Regions from separate parts of the Enterocloster bolteae genome, predicted to be linked through region 2. Evidence: predicted binding sites of a transcription regulator. Region 2 holds the regulator's gene; the other holds the start of a gene.

Region 1 (9,797 bases), 1.1 Mb from region 2:
TGTAATTGTAATATTTATTGTAAATAACTCCTCCTGCAAAGCCTGATATAATGCCCACGAACACGCCCATGTTCAGCGCGGGAGCTCCCAGGACCGAGGTGAAGTATCCGTTTACCAGGATTTCCTGGCCCAGCAGGGTCCGGGTCACGGCGGCAGGGTCGTTTAAGTCGGCGCTGCTGACACCAAAGAGAGCGCCGGTAATAACATTGATGAGGATAAAGGCAATGACAGCCGCAAAAGCGCCGCCGGCCCGTTCCTTTGCCCAGGAGCCGCCGATGGCAACAGCAAACAGGATGTGCAGGTTGTTGATTACGGCCCAGCCTATGGTCTCCATGGTGCTTCCGATTGTAAGGACAGCTCCCATATCCCCGCCGGCCATCTGTATGAGCTTTCCTACGCTGATCATCAGTCCGGCTGCGGGCATGACGGCAATGACTGTCATCAGGACCTTGCCCAGCTTTTGGAGAAAGTCAAAATTGATCAGGGATTTTTTGGGCTTTCCGGCTTTCCTGTCCGCAGCGTCTGCGGGGGAAGACGTATTTGCAGCTGGGGCAGTGTCCGGATTATGGGGGGAGGCTGCATCAGCTTCTTCGGCTGCGTCCGGCGGGCAATGGTCTAAAACCGTTATCACAGTATCTGCTCCTGCCTTTACAGGACCTGTGAAGGCATTCATGGAACGGCCTTCCATTCCGCCGCAGATAAGGACAGGCGTGATGGTGTTGACCTGTTTTTCTTCAAGGGCTTTTAAGTCGGCCTTTGCCAGAAGGCTGCCGGCCTTCACCTTATCTCCGATCTTTACACAGCACTGGAAGCATTCTCCCTTTAAGGCCACGGTCTCCAGACCGAAGTGGACCATGACCTCGATGCCGTCCTCGGAACGCAGGCCATAGGCATGGAGGGTCTCTGCTATGGAAACCACCTCCCCGTCAATGGGACTGACCAGATTGCCGTCCCGGGGCAGGATAGCAACGCCGTCTCCTATGATTTTCTGTGAGAATACAGGGTCCGGCACTTCCTCCAAAGGGACCGCTGTTCCGGTTAAAGGGGAGAGAATCCTGATTCCAATACAGCCGTCAGTGTTCTTGTTCATATGTAACCTCCTGAGTTTAATTGTTGCATTGTTTGTGCAACCGCTTGCGTTAAATATAGTCTGGCTGCATGAAGAATGCAATAGATATTTTCAAAATCCTGTGTTTTCTACGTTTTGGACAAAAATACTCTCAGGTATTTGTGCAATTTTTCCGGAGCAGAATGCAAAAAGTCAGGGGAAGATTGCGCAAACAGAGCGCAAACGAGTTGACAAAAATTGCATTAAACTTTACAATATAGGAAGGGCGTGTATGAACTGCGGTGATGGAACTGGTGGAAGGAGCCTGAGAGCGGATCCGGACCATAGGTTCATATATATCCCTGTGACGATGAAAATGAGACGCATATTAAGGAGGCTGTTTATGCCTGTTACAATCAAAGACGTGGCTGCCCTTGCAGGGGTGTCGCCATCCACCGTAAGCCGTACTTGCAAGGACCATCCCTCTATCAGCCGCCAGACCAAGGAAAAGGTCAGGCAGGCCATGGCAAAGCTGGGCTATGAACCGAATTTTCAGGCCAGCAGTCTGGCGACCCAGAATTCCCGCACCGTGGGAATCATTCTGCCCCCGTCGGAGTGGGAGGCTTACCAGAATCCATTCTACCTGGAGATGATACGGGGAATCAGCCAGTACTGCAACCAGAAGCAGTACATCAATACCGTGATTACGGGACAGAATGAGGATGAGATCCTCCAGGCCATAAAGACCATGGCGAGAACCGGCCTGGCAGAGGGATTTATCGTGCTCTACTCCAGGGAGCAGGACCCGGTTCTGGATTATCTCTATGAAGAGGGACTGCTGTATGTGCTCATTGGAAAAGCGTGCCGGAATGTGAACCAGACCATCTATGTGGATAACGACAATGTGCTTGCGGGCAGGGAGGCGGCGGAGTACCTGTTAAATCTGGGCCATGTAAGGATTGCCTGCCTGTCCGGGGACCATTCTCTTCTTTATAACCACGACAGGAAAATGGGGTATATGCTGGCCCTGGCAGAGCGGGGGATTCCTTTTGACGGCCAGCTGTGCGTGGAAGTGCCTTCTGTGCCGGAGGAGCAGGACCAGGCCCTGGCGGCCCTGTTCGCAAGGGAGGACAGACCCACGGCCGTACTGGTTAGCGACGACATACTGGCAGTGGCCCTGGAGAAGGCATGTATTGGTCTGGGGCTGTCCATACCGGGGGATGTGTCCATCCTGTCCTTTAACAATTCCCTTCTCGCCAGACTCACCTTTCCGCCCCTGACATCCGTGGATGTGAATGCCTGCCAGCTGGGAATCGAGGCAGCCGCCCAGATGATAAGCCATGTGGAAAATCCGGAGCTGGTGGCAACGAAAATCATTGTTCCCCACCACATGGTGGAGCGGGAGAGCTGTGCGGGAGCCGGAGGGTTCTGCGGTGATTGAGATACTGGAACAGTATAATACATCCCAGGCAGGTGACTGCCTGGGCGCCTTTTTGCTGTCAGACATATCACCAGGTTCGGCCGGGATTTCAGCCAATTGTCTTATTTTTCTGAAATACATCTTATCGTATACTTCCTCTTGAAAAACACAACATTTAGTGGTAAAATCTTATACTGTTGCACAAGCAACAGATTTTTCCAGTATTCTGTGATAAGATGCCTTTAAACCGTTTACCTGAAGACAGGCAGCGAGGGAGAGCATTAGGATAAAAGGAGTGTAGTGACGATGAAGATTATTAAGAGGAATGGCGCGGAAGAGGATTTTGACAACAATAAGATCGTGGTGGCTGTGGCAAAGGCCAATACGGCTGCCGGAAAAAACAAGCTGAGTCTGGAGCAGATTAAGGACATTGCGGATTATGTGGAGTACAAGTGTGTAAAGCTTAACAGGGCTGTGTCCGTTGAGGAGATCCAGGATATGGTGGAGAACCAGATCATGTCTACAGGCGCATTTGAGCTTGCAAAGGATTATGTGAGATACCGCTATCAGCGCTCCCTTATACGCAAGGCCAATACAACGGATAACCGCATTCTGTCCCTGATTGAGTGCAATAATGAGGATGTGAAGCAGGAGAATTCCAACAAGAATCCAACGGTCAACAGTGTGCAGAGGGATTACATGGCCGGGGAGGTCAGCAAGGACCTGACCAAGAGGATGCTCCTTCCCCAGGACATCGTGGAGGCTGACAAGGAGGGCATCATCCATTTCCATGACTCCGATTATTTTGCCCAGCACATGCACAACTGCGATCTGGTGAACCTGGAGGACATGCTGCAGAACGGCACGGTTATCAGCGAGACCAGGATTGAGAAGCCCCACAGCTTTTCCACGGCCTGCAATATCGCCACTCAGATTATCGCCCAGGTAGCCAGCAACCAGTATGGCGGGCAGAGCATCAGCCTGGCCCATCTGGCTCCCTTTGTGGACGTATCCAGAAAGAAAATATACGCGGAGGTCCAGGAGGAGGTTAAGACCTTTGGCTGCATGCCTTCCGAGGAAGCCATACACGAAGTGGTGGAAAACAGGCTCCGCAAGGAGGTTACCAAGGGTGTCCAGACCATCCAGTATCAGGTCATCACGCTGATGACCACCAACGGACAGGCCCCCTTCCTGACCGTGTTCATGTACCTGAATGAGGCTAAGAACGAGCGGGAGAAAAAGGACCTGGCCATGATTATCGAGGAGACTCTGAAGCAGCGCTACCAGGGGGTGAAGAATGAGTCGGGCGTGTGGATTACTCCGGCATTTCCCAAGCTGATTTATGTGCTGGAGGAGGACAATGTCAACGAGGGAACCGAGTATTATTACCTGACCGAGATGGCTGCCAAATGTACGGCCAAGCGCCTTGTTCCCGACTATATTTCCGAGAAGAAGATGATGGAATTAAAGGAAGGTAACTGCTTCCCTGTCATGGGATGCCGCAGCGCCTTAAGCCCCTGGAAGGATGAAAATGGAAATTATAAATTCTACGGCCGTTTCAACCAGGGAGTGGTGACCATTAATCTGGTGGATGTGGCCCTGTCCTCCGGCGGAGACATGAAGGCTTTCTGGAAGATTTTTGACGAGAGGCTGGATCTTTGCTACCGGGCACTGATGTGCCGCCACAACCGTCTGAGAGGCACGCTGTCCGATGCGGCGCCCATTCTCTGGCAGAACGGCGCCCTGGCAAGGCTTAAGAAGGGCGAAACCATTGACAGGCTCCTTTACGGAGGCTATTCCACCATTTCCCTGGGATATGCGGGACTCTATGAGTGCGTGAAGTACATGACCGGAAAGTCCCATACCGACCAGGAGACTACTCCCTTTGCCCTGGAGGTCATGGAGTACATGAATAAGGCCTGCAACCGCTGGAAGGATGAGACTAACATCGGGTTCAGCATCTATGGATCGCCCATAGAGAGCACCACCTATAAGTTTGCCAAATGCCTCCAGAAGCGTTTCGGCATCATAGAGGGCGTGACGGACAGAAGCTATATCACCAACAGCTATCACGTAAATGTTTCCGAGGAAATAGATGCCTTCTCAAAGCTGAAATTTGAGTCGCAGTTCCAGGCTCTTTCCACAGGCGGAGCCATCAGCTACGTGGAGGTACCCAACATGCAGAACAATATTCCGGCCGTGCTGGGGATCATACGGTATATCTACGACAATATCATGTACGCAGAGTTAAATACCAAGAGCGATTTCTGCCAGGAGTGCGGATTTGACGGCGAGATTCAGATCGTGACGGATGAGAGCGGCAAGCTGGTGTGGGAATGCCCCAAGTGCGGCAACCGGGACGAGAACAAGCTGAATGTGGCCAGGAGAACCTGCGGCTACATCGGAACTCAGTTCTGGAACCAGGGCAGGACCCAGGAAATCAAGGAAAGGGTGCTCCATTTATAAGATGAATTACGGTACAATCAAGAAGAACGATATTGCCAACGGCGTAGGCGTGAGGGTATCCCTGTTTGTGTCAGGGTGTACCCACCACTGTCCGGGCTGTTTTAACGAAGAGGCGTGGGATTTCGGCTTCGGGAAACCCTTTACAGGGGAGACGGAGGAGGAAATCCTGGACGCCCTTGCGCCGGATTATATAGAGGGCCTCACCCTTCTGGGGGGAGAGCCCTTTGAGCCGGAGAACCAGAAGGCGCTGGTGCCTTTTTTGGAAAAGGTGAGAGAGCGCTATCCGCAGAAGAACCTGTGGTGCTATACGGGATATACCCTGGAACAGGACCTTCTGAGGGACAGCCGGGCCAGGTGCGGCTATACGGACCGGATGCTGTCCATGATTGACGTGCTGGTGGACGGGCGGTTTGTGGAGGCCCTTAAGGATATCAGCCTCCCCTTCCGGGGATCGTCCAACCAGCGCATTCTGAATCTTAGGGCCACCCTTGAGAGCGGGAGCGCGAAGCTGCTGGAGATGGGCAGCGGAAGAATTTAGCGCTGTTGCGGATATGTCCGGAGATGCGTGGACATATCCGGAATGCCTTTTGGTATTGCAATTTAGTTAATAATTTAGTAAAATCAACTTAATTGTATGGCAAAGGGGGTCTGCAAATGGCGCTGAGAGCAAAAGATATAGCGGAAATGCTGGGGGTGTCCACGGCTACGGTTTCTCTGGTATTAAACAACAAACCAGGGGTGGGTGAGAAACGCCGTCAGGAAATCATTCAGAAAATAAAAGAAATGGACTGCGGATACATGCTGAAGGAACAGAGAATCAATAATGGTTCCATTGGGTTCGTGGTCTATAAACGTGAGGGGAGCATCGTGGATGAGTCCCCTTTTTTCACATATATCCTGGAGGGAATCAATAACCGTATCAACCATTACGGATATACCCTTAACTTCCTCTACATCAATAAAACCATGCCCAGGACGGAGCAGGAACACCAGATTAAATCAGGCGGATATAAAGGCCTCATCATCTTTGCGGTGGAAATGTATTATGACGACCTCCAGCTGTTCAAGGAATCCCAGATTCCATTTGCCATCCTGGACAACTCATTTCAGGAAAACGATGTGGATGCGGTGTCCATCAACAATGTACAGGGTACCAGCAAGGCGGTGTCCTATCTGTGCGGCATGGGGCACCGGGAGATTGGATATATCCGCAGCAAGGTCAGGATCAACAGTTTTGACGAGCGGTATAATGCCTTCAAGCACAAGCTCAGGAGCCTGGGAGGCATTTTCAACAAGGAGTATGTGGTTGACGTGGGGTATTCCGAGGAGGATGTGAAGCGGGACGTGAAGAAATACCTGGAGGGCCGCAAACGCCTTCCCACGGCTTTCTTTGCGGAAAATGACCTGATTGGATGCAGCGCAATCAGGGCCATGCAGGAATGCGGATACCGGATACCGGAGGATATTTCCGTGGTGGGGTTTGACAACCGGCCCATCAGTACCCTGGTGGAGCCTCAGCTGACCACGATTAACGTGCCAAAGGATATATTTGGACCGGCTGCCGTGGATCTGCTGATTTCCCGCCTGGACCAGGGGAGAGAACAGTCCCTGAAGGTGGAGATAGGAACCAGCCTGGTGAAACGCGGAAGTGTGAAAAAAATAACGGATTAAACCAAATCAAAAACAGAAGATATGCAGAAGCATGTACGGCATTTAATGCTGTATATGCTCTTTTTTTGTCTTTAACCCTTGCGAACTTAATTATATTAAGTAAATATCGTTAAAAATTTATTTTTGATTTAATTAAATTAATTAAAATTTAGTGAAAAACTATTGACACCAAAGGTATAACCTGCTATATTACGTGTAACAAGCACAAGGAAACCCATTAACAAAGAGAATAAATGGTTATAATGCACAAAACAACAACTTAATTAAATTTAGTTAAATCACAGGGCATATGTGCAGAAACCATTTTTCTCACATCAAAAGGAGGAACACAATGAAGAAAAGAGTAGTAAGCATCCTGTTAACCGGTCTGGCGGTCCTGAGTCTGGCAGCCTGTACGTCCAATGGATTGGAAGCGGCATCCGCCACCAATGACAATGCCAAGGAGGCGGAAGCGGGAACTGAGAAAAAAGAGGGTATCAGCGTTTACTGGGTGGGAAAGACATTGAACAATCCCTGGTGGATTTCCGTATCTGATTTTGCGCAGCAGACAGCAGATAATCTGGGCGTGGATCTGACCATTGCCATTCCCCAGGAGGAAGTGGACCTGGAGAAGCAGGTATCCATGATTGAGGCTGCCATTGAGAAGAAGGCAGACGCCATTGTGGTCTCGGCGGCCAGCTCGGACGGCGTGATTCCGGCCATCAAGAAGGCCAGGGAAGCAGGAATAAAAATAGTGAACTTTGATACGCGAATCAGCGATACAAGCGTGATTGACGCTTTTGTGGGCGGCGACGATGTGGCCGGAGCCTACAAGGCAGGTAAGTACATATGCGAGCAGCTGGGCGGGGAAGGCGAGGTTGCTATCATCACAGGACTGATGGAACAGTCCACAGGCGTTGACCGTCATGCCGGATTCATGCAGGCCTGTGCGGAATATCCGGGAATCAAGGTGGTTGCGGAACAGGGAGCCGAGTGGTCCAGCGATAAGGCAGCTGACGTGACTACCAACATCCTGACAGCGAATCCCAACGTAAAAGCCATATTTGCCTGCAACGACCAGATGGCAGTGGGCATGGTCAATGCGGCCAAGGCAGCGGGCAAGAAGGCAGATGACCTGATTCTGGTGGGATATGACGGAATTCTGGATGCGGTGAACATGACCATGGACGGTGATCTGGATGCGTTTGTGTCACTTCCTAACCTGGATGAAGGCGCCATGGGCGTGAAACTGGCAACGGCTCTGGTTATGAACAGTGATTACCACTACGACAGGGAAATTCTTTATGACTGCACCCTGGTTACAGGCGAGTTTGTGGACGGGCTGACAGACCAGACCATTTATGAGTACGCCGCAGAGCGGTTCCCGCTCAGAGGTCTTACCGAAAAGGGATATTAAAATCAGGGAACTGCCAGGAAGAACAGCCCCGGGAACGGGCGGATTGGAGAAGTAAAATATGGAACATTCCAAACCTATATTGGAGTTTAAGCATATTGTGAAGGAATTTCCGGGCGTCAGGGCCCTGGACGATGTTTCCATGGACTTCTATGAGGGCGAGGTAGTCGCCCTCATGGGGGAGAACGGTGCGGGCAAGTCCACGCTGATGAAAATTTTAAGCGGTGCCTATACGCGGGATGGAGGGGACATCGTCCTGGACGGACGTCCCCTTCCCAAACAGTATTCCACTCTGGAGGCCAGGGGATTCGGTGTGGCTATCATCTATCAGGAATTAAGCCTTATGTCAGAGATGAATGTCATGGAAAATGTATATGTGTCCCATGAGCCCAGGAAGGTGGGAAACCTCATTGATTTCAGGAAAATGTACGCGGATACAAAGGAACAGCTGGCGAAGCTGAATGCGGGACACATTGACCCCAGGGGCCGGGTAGGAGATTTGTCCCTGCCGGAAAAGCAGATGGTGGAGATAGCCAAGGCCCTGGCCGTGGACTGCAAGGTGCTCATTATGGATGAACCCACCACCTCCCTGACCCATGAGGAATCAGAACAGCTCTTTGAAATTATCGGGACCTTAAAGGCCAGAGGAATCACCACCATATACATATCCCACCGTCTGGATGAGATATTCAGGATATGCGACAGGGCAATCGTCATGAGAGACGGAAAACTGGTGGGCTCATCCGATGTCAGGACCAGCACGCCGGACGATGTCATTATGATGATGAGCGGAAAGGTGCTTAGCCAGCCAATGGGAGGCGGGCGCACCAGACGGGACAAGGCAAAAAGCATTCCTCTTCTGGAGCTGGAGCATATTACGGACGGCGGATTCATCCAGGATTTAAACCTGACTGTATACCAGGGGGAGGTGCTGGGAATCGGGGGACTGGTAGGTTCCAAGCGGACAGAACTGGCCCGGATGGTATGCGGCGCGGACCCTTTAAAGGGCGGCGTTATAAAGGTTTCCGGAAAGGCCAGGCGGATTACGAATACCAGACAGGCCATTGATGCGGGGCTGGGATACCTGAGTGAGAACCGCAAGGAGGACGGCCTGTCCCTGGGGCTGAAAATCGAGGAAAATACCATTCACTGTGACATGACGGCGGTCAGCAGACGCGGGTTCATGAACTGGAAAAGGGTCCGGGAGGTATCGGACAATTACATAAAAATGCTGAAAACCAAAGGCACATCCGCCACCCAGGTGGTAAATCTAAGCGGGGGAAACCAGCAGAAGGTGGCCATTGCCAAGTGGCTCCACGCAGGCTGCAACCTTCTCATCTTCGATGAGCCCACAAGGGGCATCGACGTGGCCGCAAAGGCCGAGATACACCAGTTAATCAGGAATTTTGCGGCGCAGGAGGGAAAGGCAGCCATCGTCATTTCCTCGGAGGTCAACGAGCTGGTATCGGTCAGCGACCGTATTATCGTTATGTCCAAAGGCCAGATAACCGGTGAATTGGAAGCGGAAGAGATAGAACAGAACAATGTGCTCAGGCACATTACGACGAAGGGAAGGTAAGTGCAGTGGATAAAGCTAAGAATATTTCATTGAAAAAACTTTTAACAGGAAGCCTGGGAACCGTTCTGGGGCTTGTCATCCTGGTAGTGGTGTTTACCGCTCTCAGCAACATATTTCTCACCCCCAGCAATATCAGGAACATCCTGATTCAGAGCGGTACCAATGCCATCATAGCAGTGGGTATGACCTATGTCATCATTTCCGGAAACATTGATATTTC
Region 2 (9,797 bases):
ACCGCCTCACCATGTGGACGGAAATTCTCATTTCGTAAGGACGCTGCTGTCCGTATACGAGGACTACACAGGCCTTGAGGGCAGCTGCCAGGCTACAGGAGGGGGCACCTATGTCCATTCTCTGAAGAATGGTGTTGCCTATGGCGCGGCCCTGCCGGGAACAGATAACCGTATGCATGGAGCCGATGAGTTTGCTGTGGTGGATGAGCTTGTCTTAAGCGCAAAAATATTTGCACAGGTCATTGTGGAGCTGTGCAGCTGATAGCGGAAATATACCCTGTTTTTCTGTGACCTGATTGTGAATGAGGGGATGATGGAATGGTGAGACTGGGATGTGTACCGGAACAGGGCGGACCATCCGCTTATATGGAAAATGCCAAGGCGGCCCGGACGGCGCCGCCGGGGCGCCAGGAGCAAACAGATGATTTGGGTAAAAATGGTCCCGAAACAACGGCCGTCAAAAGCAATGACAGTGCCTGCCGGGATCAGGCTGTGTGGAGCTGGACAGAGGGCGCGGACGATTGGAGAGAGCAGGCTGTCCGAATGCTGGAACAGCTGAAAAAGCAGTATCCGGGCATTGTGTTCCATTTGGCGCAGGAGAAGGACGCCGGTGATTTGGCTGCCCTGGCTGTCCGGGCAGGGACCGGCGTACATCTGTATCTGTCCCGGGAATTTGTGGGGCGCATGGGCAGCAGCCGGGAGGACTTTAGCCAGTGCTGGTCTGAGCTGGTATCTGCGGCCGGAACTCTGCTGGCAAAACAGGGACAGACCAGGGCCGTGGGAGCATTTTTAGGGGAGGAAGGGACTTCCTACTGGTCTGTGCAGGATAAAACGGAAAAGGAGGCTGTGCCTGTGGTCTCACACACAGGCGCAAAAGAGACACCTTCTGCAGGCAGCGACCCCAGGGTGCGAGTTTCTGTTTCACTTAATGTCTCCAGCCATTTTTCCCGGGTGGCCAGGGCCCGCACCAAGGGTCAGGTGCAGGAGGCTGTGTGGGACATATACAGGTCCATTTCCAATCTGAAGAGGGCGGCAGCCTGTGGTGATGACCAACAGCGTGTAAAGGCATCCAGAGCCCTGCGTTCCCTCCAGAAGCTGCTGGGCCGCAGCGGCAGGAAGATGCGGAAGCTGGAGCGGGAGCGGCTTAAGGCGCAGGAACAGAAAAAGGCGGAAAAGGAACACCAAGACAAGCGGGCCTTCCGGCTTAAGCAGGAGAAAAGGCGCATGCGCTCGGCCAGACTGGGATCAGATGCCGGTCTTGTGAAGGAAGGCCATGGAGATGACTTTTATATTCAGGCGTACAGGCGGTTTTCAGGAACCGCTTATAAATGGGAGCACCAGATGCCAGCGGGCACCATGGCAGGCCTTTTTGACGCCGTTCCATCAGGAGGCAGTGGAATGGCCGGCACGGCGGAGGCCGGATTTACGGCAGCTGATGTGATTGTCTCAGGAGACACCCTTTAAATCATAACGAACATTTTAGAAGGGTGTTTCAGGAAAAAGTGCTTGACAAATAGGTTCATGTGATGTATTTTCTTAACTAAGATAAATCCCAGCGATTTAATAGGAATCAATACAGGAGGAACGTATGAATCAGTTTAGAGCCATGCAGATGAATATGGATATGATGAACAGCATGTACATGATGATGTGCTGTGTATCCGCATGGGCAAAAAACTGAATGTAAGTTTCATCTGTATGGATTGTGATTAATCAGGAGATATCCCGGTAGCAGGGAAAGATTCAGGGCCGCAAGTCCGTGCAGGACATGCGGCCTTTTTGCTGTGATTTTGCCTGAACGCTGTAGGCTGCCACGATGTGGCCAGGGCGCGGGCATGTGCGGGACCCCGAATATGTGTTTCAGGAACAAAAGAAAGGAATTAAACCTATGGAAGCAAATAACGAAAATCCCATCATTCAGCTGGTGGGGCTGGGGAAACAGTTCCAGACCATGAATGGTCCGGTTACTGCCCTGGAGGATATCAATTTGGAAATCCGGTATGGAGAGGTGTTCGGTATCATCGGCCTGTCCGGTGCGGGTAAGAGTACCCTGGTGCGGTGCATCAATTATCTGGAAGTGCCCACTTCGGGAAAGGTCGTATTTGAAGGAAAAAACCTGTCTGTGATGAAGGACAGGGAAAAGCGTCTGGCCAGGCAGTCCATGGGCATGATTTTCCAGCAGTTTAACCTGCTGTCCCAGAGAAATGTGCTTCAGAATGTATGCTTTCCACTGGAAATTGCAGGGGTATCCAAGGCCGAGGCCAAAAAGCGGGCAGAGGAGCTTTTAACACTGGTGGGTCTGGAGGTCCGGATGAAGGCATATCCGGCGCAGCTTTCAGGCGGACAGAAACAGAGGGTAGCCATTGCCAGGGCCATGGCAACGAACCCAAAGGTCCTTCTGTGTGACGAGGCCACCAGCGCGCTGGACCCCAACACGACCAAATCTATTTTGGAACTGCTTAAGAAGATAAACCGGGAGATGGGAATTACTGTCATTGTCATTACCCATGAGATGGCGGTTATTGAGGCCATATGCGACAGAGTGGCTATCATAGACCACAGCCATATTGCAGAAGTGGGAAATGTGTCCGATATCTTTTCCGGCCCCAAATCCGATATCGGCCGTCAGCTGATTCTGGGGGATGTGGCTGAGCAGAACTTAAGCTTTGGCAATTCCCGCCAGATCCGCATTATTTTTGACGGAAGAGAGTCTTCTGAGCCCGTAATCGCCAACATGGTGCTGGCCTGTAAGGTTCCGGTGAATATCATGCATGCGGACACCAGGGATATTGAAGGCAAGGCCATGGGACAGATGATCATACAGCTTCCGGAGGACGATACGGATGCCGGCAGGATTTGTAACTATCTGAAAACAGCCAATGTAAAGTTCGAGGAGGTGCGGTGATATGCAATTTGATGCTACGACCATAAATATGCTTGTAAAAGGAATCTGGGAGACGATATACATGGTATTCCTTTCCTCTGCCTTATCCTATGTAATTGGTATTCCCCTGGGAATCGCCCTGGTGGTGACGGACAGGGAGGGCATCAGCCCGGTGCCTCTGTTTAACAAGGTCCTGGGTCTCATCATCAATCTGCTGCGTTCCGTGCCGTTTATCATCCTGTTAATCATGGTTCTTCCCATTACCAAGTTCATTGTGGGAAAGACCATAGGATCCAATGCCACGGTGGTGCCTCTGATTATTGCCGCAGCCCCTTACATAGGGCGTATGGTGGAGTCTTCCCTGAAGGAAGTGGACGCAGGTGTCATTGAAGCAGCCAAATCCATGGGTGCATCCACCTGGCAGATTATAGTCAAGGTACTGCTGCCGGAGGCCAAGCCGTCTCTGTTGGTGGGAGCGGCCATATCCGTGACCACAATTCTCGGGTACTCTGCCATGGCAGGATTTACAGGAGGAGGCGGACTGGGAGATATCGCCATCCGTTACGGATACCACCGTTACCAGACCGATATGATGATGGTGACCGTAGTGCTTCTGGTCATTATTGTGCAGCTGATCCAGGAGGTCGCCATGCGCATGTCCAGAAAGAGTGATAAGAGAATCCGGTAGAAAGATTCCGGAACACAATCCGGGAAGAGAGTGCGGGAACAGAATCCAGGGAATCCAGTAACAGAATCCAGGAAGAGAGTCCCGTGATACAAAGTTGTATGTGAATCTGCCGAGGCTGTCCGGTTTCCTGACAAGGAACGGATAACGTATATGACCTGCATATGAGGAAGGACGTGCAGCCTGGGCTGATGATAAATGCCGTATCATGGCGCAAAATAACAGGGGCAGAGCCCCAACGCGAGGAGGACACAATTATGAAGAAAAACATCTTAGGCACAGCCGTACTGGCTGCAGTATTGGTATCAGGAGCGCTCAGCGCATGCTCCGGCAGCCCAAAGGAGACTGCGGCGGCAGATACAACGGCAGCAACTGCCGGGACTCAGGCTGCTGATTCCAAGGAAGAGGAGACCACGGCGGCAGAGGCGGAGACCACCCAGGCCAGTGCAGAACTGAAGGAAATCGTGGTAGGAGCAAGCCCGGCGCCGCATGCGGAAATCCTCAATGCAGCGAAAGAGGTTCTGGCATCCAAGGGCTATGAGCTGAAGATTGTGGAATATACGGATTATGTGCAGCCCAACAATGCACTGGATTCAGGAGATCTGGATGCAAACTATTTTCAGCACAAGCCATATCTGGATTCCTTTAATGCGCAGAACGGAACAAAGCTGGTCAGCGCAGGCGCCATCCACTATGAGCCATTCGGCATTTATGCAGGCAAGACAGCATCCCTGGAAGAGCTTCCTGACAAGGCAACCGTACTGGTGCCAAACGATGTGAGCAATGAGGCAAGAGCTCTTCTTCTGCTGGAAGCGCAGGGGCTGATTAAGCTGAAAGACGGCGTTGGCCTGGAGGCTACTAAGAATGATATCGTGGAGAATACCAAGAACCTGGATATCGTAGAGTTAGAGGCAGCTCAGCTTCCGCGTTCCATTTCTGACGGCGATATTGCGGTTATCAACGGCAACTATGCAATTGAAGCAGGGCTTAAAGTCAGCGATGCCCTGGCTACTGAGGATTCCCAGTCACTGGCAGCAACCACCTACGGCAACGTGGTGGCAGTGAGAGAGGGAGAGGAGTCCAGCGATGCAACCAAGGCCCTGGTGGAAGCATTGACCAGCCCTGAGGTAAAGCAGTTCATGGAGGAAACTTATGAAGGCGCAGTGGTGCCGCTGTTCTAAAGCATATTTTAAGGCGTTTTCAAGCATACTCCTAAGGAGAGAATGCAGTTATTCATAAAATTGTAAGAGGCTGTCCGCCGGGGATATACCCTGGCGGATTGTTTTATTTTACAAAATATGTTATACTTTTCCAAACGTGTGCCCTGTATCTGGGCACATGAACGCGGCCGTATGGGCTTGAGAGAGGAGATAATCCATGGAAAATGAAAACGGAAACAGATACGGTACCGGGGAAGGCCAGGGGACGGATTATCATACAGGTAACAGGGAACCAGTGATTGTGGCGGAACAGCCGGCCAGAGAGGTGACAGAGGAGGACTCCGGACAGACATCTGCCGGACAGGACGGTTCCGATGGATGGAGCAGTCCTGTGGACGCACCCTTACAGGAGGACAGGTGGAGCGAAACCGGGGATAAACCCTATCTGGGAAGTCCCTGGGAACCAACCCCATCCGGGGCATCGTATGACGCAGGAAAGGAAAATGGCGTCAGCGGAAATGACAGCCAGCCGGTATATAAGCCAGCTCCGGCTTCTTATGGTCAGGGCCAGCCGGGGGCAAATCAGGGTCAGCCCGGAATAAATCAGGGTCAGCCGGGGACCGGCCAGGGCGGCGATTTCAGCCAAAATGACAGCCGCCGGGAAAGAGGAGGCAGTCAGCCGGGCGGAAACGGCCAATGTCAGCCCCAATACCAGACCCAGTATCAGACCCAATACCAGTCTTACCAGCCTGCGTATCAGGAAAAGAACAATATGGCTACGGCTTCTCTGGTTATGGGAATTCTTTCCCTGTGCAGTATCTGCTGCTGCATGCTGTTCGGTGTCGTGTTCGGCGTGCTGGGCATCATATTTGCCATTATGTCAAAAAGAGGAGACAGAATGGACAGCCAGGCAAAGGCCGGACTGATACTCTCTATTATCGGTGTTGCTGTCACTGTGCTTATTATCATCTTTTTTGTTGTGATTGAGGTGTTGGCTGTCATACCGGAACTGAACTGAAACAGCGGCTATCAGTAACATCTGCCGGGTACCGCCCTGCAGAATGGCTGCTATCCGCGTAACCGCGGACAGCCGGTATTTTCAAAAATCAGGTTTTAATCGGACAGTATCCGGCATATAGTAAGTAGCAAGAGAGGCCGGGAGGCTGTGGACGTGAGGATTTACGACCTGAAACAAAAAGAAGTGATTAATGTAAAGACCTGCAAGCGCCTTGGATTTGTGGGAGATGTGGATTTCGACATGGAAACGGGCTGTCTGCTGGCCCTGATTGTGCCTGGGCCGGGCTGTATATGCGGTTTTTTGGGCCGGGAGAAGGAATATGTGATACCATTCTGCGATATCTGCCAGGTGGGAAATGATATCATATTGGTGGACATTAAAGAAAAAGATGTGACGGAAAGCATTAAATGCTGAATGGAAACATACAGCGGCCGAAAGGAAACATGCAGCGCGGATTCCAGGGGGATTCGCGCTTTTTTCAGCCCCTCAGGGCAGAGGAGTGGCCGCCAGGGCTTCCCCTGCCGGCCGGTTTGTGAGAAAAAGTTGTATGAAAAGCATTTGCTTTTTACAAATCTAACTATACAAACGAATTGTGAAGGTTTTATGGTGGAAATGTGAAAAATCTGTGAAGGGGTACCATAAAATAGTCACAGGTTTTGGTGGATGGCTGTCAGGAACTCCTTCAGCTTCCCCACTTCAATCTGGCCCGGTGCAGAGGCTTCCTTTACAGAGCCAAAGGTCAGGCAGGAGCCGAACACCTCCCCTGACAGACGGCTTATGAGCCCGGTGCCTTTCATGGACATGGTGATGAGCGGACAGGACAGGGACTGGCTGGCCTTGTGGGTGGCGGACAGGAGGGTCAGCACATCGCCGGCTGACTGGGGCATCACCGCAATCTTGGCTATGTCTGCCCCCAGGTCCTCCATATGATGCAGGCGGCGGAGAATCTCCTCCTCTTTGGGGGTGGCTGCGAAATCATGGTTGGACAGTATGACGCTTACCTGGTGTCTGTGGGCCAGGTCTATTGTCTCACGTATCATATCGTCCCCCGAGAAAAGCTCCAAATCCACCAGATGTACATGGCCGGAGCAGATGGCGTGTTCTGCCAGGGAGCGGTACGCCGGCAGGGGAGCGGACAGATGACCGCCCTCCCGTTGGGTACGGAAGGTAAAGAGCAGGGGAATGTCTTTCAGGGCAGACTCCAGGCCGGGAAGGACCTGGTCCAGGGTGTCTGGCTCCAGTATGGAATCAAACCAGTCCGCTCTCCATTCAGCTATATCCACTGGCTGCTCCGTGAAGGAGGCAGCCTGGTGAATCAGGGATTCATAATCCTTTTCCACCAGCGGGGCGCATATTTTCGGCATTCCCCGCCCAAGTATTGTTTGTTTTATGATGACATTTTTCATGATAAGGAGCACCTTTCCTGTAATCTTTTTGGATTTGTCTGGATTCATTATAAAGCGGGGAGGGGATTTCGTCCATACTGTAATGAAAAAAGAACAAAGTCCTTGCTATCCATACTTTCTTCGGTTAAAATATATGAAGCGTTTAAGGCGATACGTGAAAAAAGAAAGGATGGGTAACCCAGATGAAATGCCCCTATTGTAATGAAGCAGACACCAAGGTCATAGATTCCCGCCCGGCAGATGACAACAGCTCCATACGCAGGCGCCGCCAGTGCGAGCGCTGCGGTAAGCGCTTTACCACCTACGAGAAGCTGGAAACCATGCCGTTAATGGTAATAAAGAAGGATAATTCCCGGGAGACATATGACCGTTCCAAGATTGAAGCAGGAATCATTCACTCCTGCCATAAACGGCCGGTATCACCCCAGCAGATTAATTCCATGATTGATGAGATTGAAAACCAGATTTTTAACATGGAGGAAAAGGAAGTGCCCACCTCCGCCATCGGAGAGCTGGTGATGGGAAAGCTTAAGGACCTGGACGAGGTGGCGTATGTGCGTTTCGCTTCTGTTTACCGGGAATTTAAGGATATGAATACGTTTATAGACGAGATTGGAAAATTACTGAAAAAATAGAATTGCTAAAATAGATTGGAAGGAATACTTATAAACATGCTGGAAATGTTTTATCCCCGCCGTTACGAGGTTTCAACTTATGTGATACCTTTTGACTATTATCATGCACAGGGAATGCAGGGCGTGATTTTTGACATTGATAATACCCTGGTGCCCCATGACGCGCCGGCAGACGGACAGGCAGTGGAACTCTTTGAGCGGCTTCGCGCCATGGGAATGAAGACATGCCTTTTATCCAACAATAAGGAACCCAGGGTAAAGCCCTTTGCGGATTTTGTGGGTTCCTGCTATATCCATAAGGCAGGCAAGCCGGGAGTCAAAGGATATGAGAAGGCCATGGAGCTTATGGGGACTGACAGGGAACATACTCTCTTTGTGGGGGACCAGCTGTTTACAGATGTGTACGGTGCCAACAGGGCCGGCCTCTACAGTATCCTGGTAAGGCCCATGAATCCCAGGGAGGAAATACAGATTGTGATGAAGCGTTACCTGGAAAAGCCGGTGCTGTATTTTTATAAAAAACACGCCAGAGATATAAACCAATACAGGGAGTAAAGTGAGACAATGGACGGAAAGACAAGAGTATGCGGGCTGATTGCAAATCCGGTGGAACATTCCATGTCACCCATGATGCATAATTTCTTTGCGCAGAGAACAGGGGTGAATTTAGCCTACGTTCCTTTTAAGGTGGAGGAGGACCGGGTGGGGGACGCAGTAAAAGGGGCTTATGCCCTGAATATACTGGGGATGAACGTAACGGTTCCCCATAAACAGCGGGTAATGGAATTTCTGTCTGAACTGGATGAGGATGCCAGGGCCATCGGGGCGGTCAATACACTGGTCAGGACAGAAGCGGGGTATAAGGGCTATAATACGGACGGCGCAGGCCTTAAGCGGGCTTTTGCGGAAGCCGGTATCCGGACAGAAGGAGAACACTGTTTACTCATTGGGGCCGGAGGCGCGGCCAAGGCAGCAGCCTATGTGCTGGCAAAGGGCGGGGCTGCAAAAATCCACATCCTCAACCGGAATGAAGCCAGGGCCAGGGAGCTGGCCGGCTATATCAACATACTGACCGGCAGAGGTCTGGCGGAGGCCCTGCCCCTGGAGGGATACAGGAATCTTCCTGCCAGAAAGGGCGGTTATCTGGCTGTACAGTCCACCAGCGTGGGCATGCATCCCCATGTGGAGGATGTTATTATTGATAATCCCCGGTTTTATGAGATGATTCATACGGGTGTGGACATTGTCTATACTCCCGCCAGGACCAGGTTTATGAAAATGGTGCAGGAAGCAGGGGGAAGGGCGGTGAACGGCCTGGACATGCTTTTATATCAGGGTGTGATTGCCTATGAACTTTGGAATCCACAGGTCAGGGTGGACAGTGGGACCATAGAGCTGGCAAAGCAGATGATTGAAAATTACCTGCAAAAGAAACAGGCAGGGGAGGGCAGGGGAGATAACCTGATTCTCATTGGCTTCATGGGTGCTGGAAAGTCCCGTGTGGGAGAGCATTTCGCAGCACGCTACCAGATGCCCATAATTGATACGGACAAGGAGATTGAAGCGGCCGCCGGTATGGCCATATCCGACATATTTGCCACCCAGGGAGAGGAAGCCTTCCGGCGCCTGGAGACAGGCGTACTGGAGAAGCTGCTGGAGCAGGGAGGCAGATCAGTGATTTCCGTGGGCGGCGGACTGCCTCTCAGGGAGGAAAACAGGGCGCTTCTCAAACAGCTGGGAACCGTGGTATATCTGGATGTCCTGCCGGAAACCGTCATGGAACGAATCGGATCCGATGTGTCGGACCGCCCCATGCTTCACGGCGGTGATGTGATGGGACGTATCGTCAGCCTTCTGGAGTCGAGAAAACCCCATTACCTGGAAGCTTCTCATATCATTGTGGATGTGAACGGACGGGACGTGGATGATATCGTGGAAGAGATTTACCGCAGGGCAGCGGATAAAACTTGCTAAAAAGGGAGAAATTTATACTGCCGTTAAAAAAGAAC

What was found. The regulator NrdR, encoded in region 2, represses ribonucleotide reductase genes. The targets are predictions, from matches to a motif close to CACAANATNTTGTG.
Region 1: a site for NrdR is predicted at 2,636-2,649, ahead of nrdD (anaerobic ribonucleoside-triphosphate reductase). Genes of this name have one in related genera too.

What each region holds. Positions count from the first base shown of each region.
Region 1 covers NZ_CP022464.2:1,456,116-1,465,912, forward strand. The annotation lists gene CGC65_RS06830 (PTS transporter subunit IIBC) at 1-1,090, opposite strand, end outside; gene CGC65_RS06835 (LacI family DNA-binding transcriptional regulator) at 1,452-2,489, shown strand; gene nrdD (anaerobic ribonucleoside-triphosphate reductase) at 2,775-4,934, shown strand; gene nrdG (anaerobic ribonucleoside-triphosphate reductase activating protein) at 4,936-5,472, shown strand; gene CGC65_RS06850 (LacI family DNA-binding transcriptional regulator) at 5,589-6,605, shown strand; gene CGC65_RS06855 (sugar ABC transporter substrate-binding protein) at 6,937-8,001, shown strand; gene CGC65_RS06860 (sugar ABC transporter ATP-binding protein) at 8,060-9,577, shown strand; gene CGC65_RS06865 (ABC transporter permease) at 9,583-9,797, shown strand, end outside.
Region 2 covers NZ_CP022464.2:2,554,459-2,564,255, forward strand. The annotation lists gene CGC65_RS11970 (Sapep family Mn(2+)-dependent dipeptidase) at 1-262, shown strand, start outside; gene CGC65_RS11975 (hypothetical protein) at 319-1,464, shown strand; gene CGC65_RS11980 (methionine ABC transporter ATP-binding protein) at 1,889-2,905, shown strand; gene CGC65_RS11985 (methionine ABC transporter permease) at 2,907-3,572, shown strand; gene CGC65_RS11990 (MetQ/NlpA family ABC transporter substrate-binding protein) at 3,827-4,750, shown strand; gene CGC65_RS11995 (DUF4190 domain-containing protein) at 4,947-5,747, shown strand; gene CGC65_RS12000 (YlmC/YmxH family sporulation protein) at 5,901-6,161, shown strand; gene aroD (type I 3-dehydroquinate dehydratase) at 6,395-7,153, opposite strand; gene nrdR (transcriptional regulator NrdR) at 7,336-7,788, shown strand; gene CGC65_RS12015 (YqeG family HAD IIIA-type phosphatase) at 7,825-8,343, shown strand; gene aroE (shikimate dehydrogenase) at 8,353-9,762, shown strand.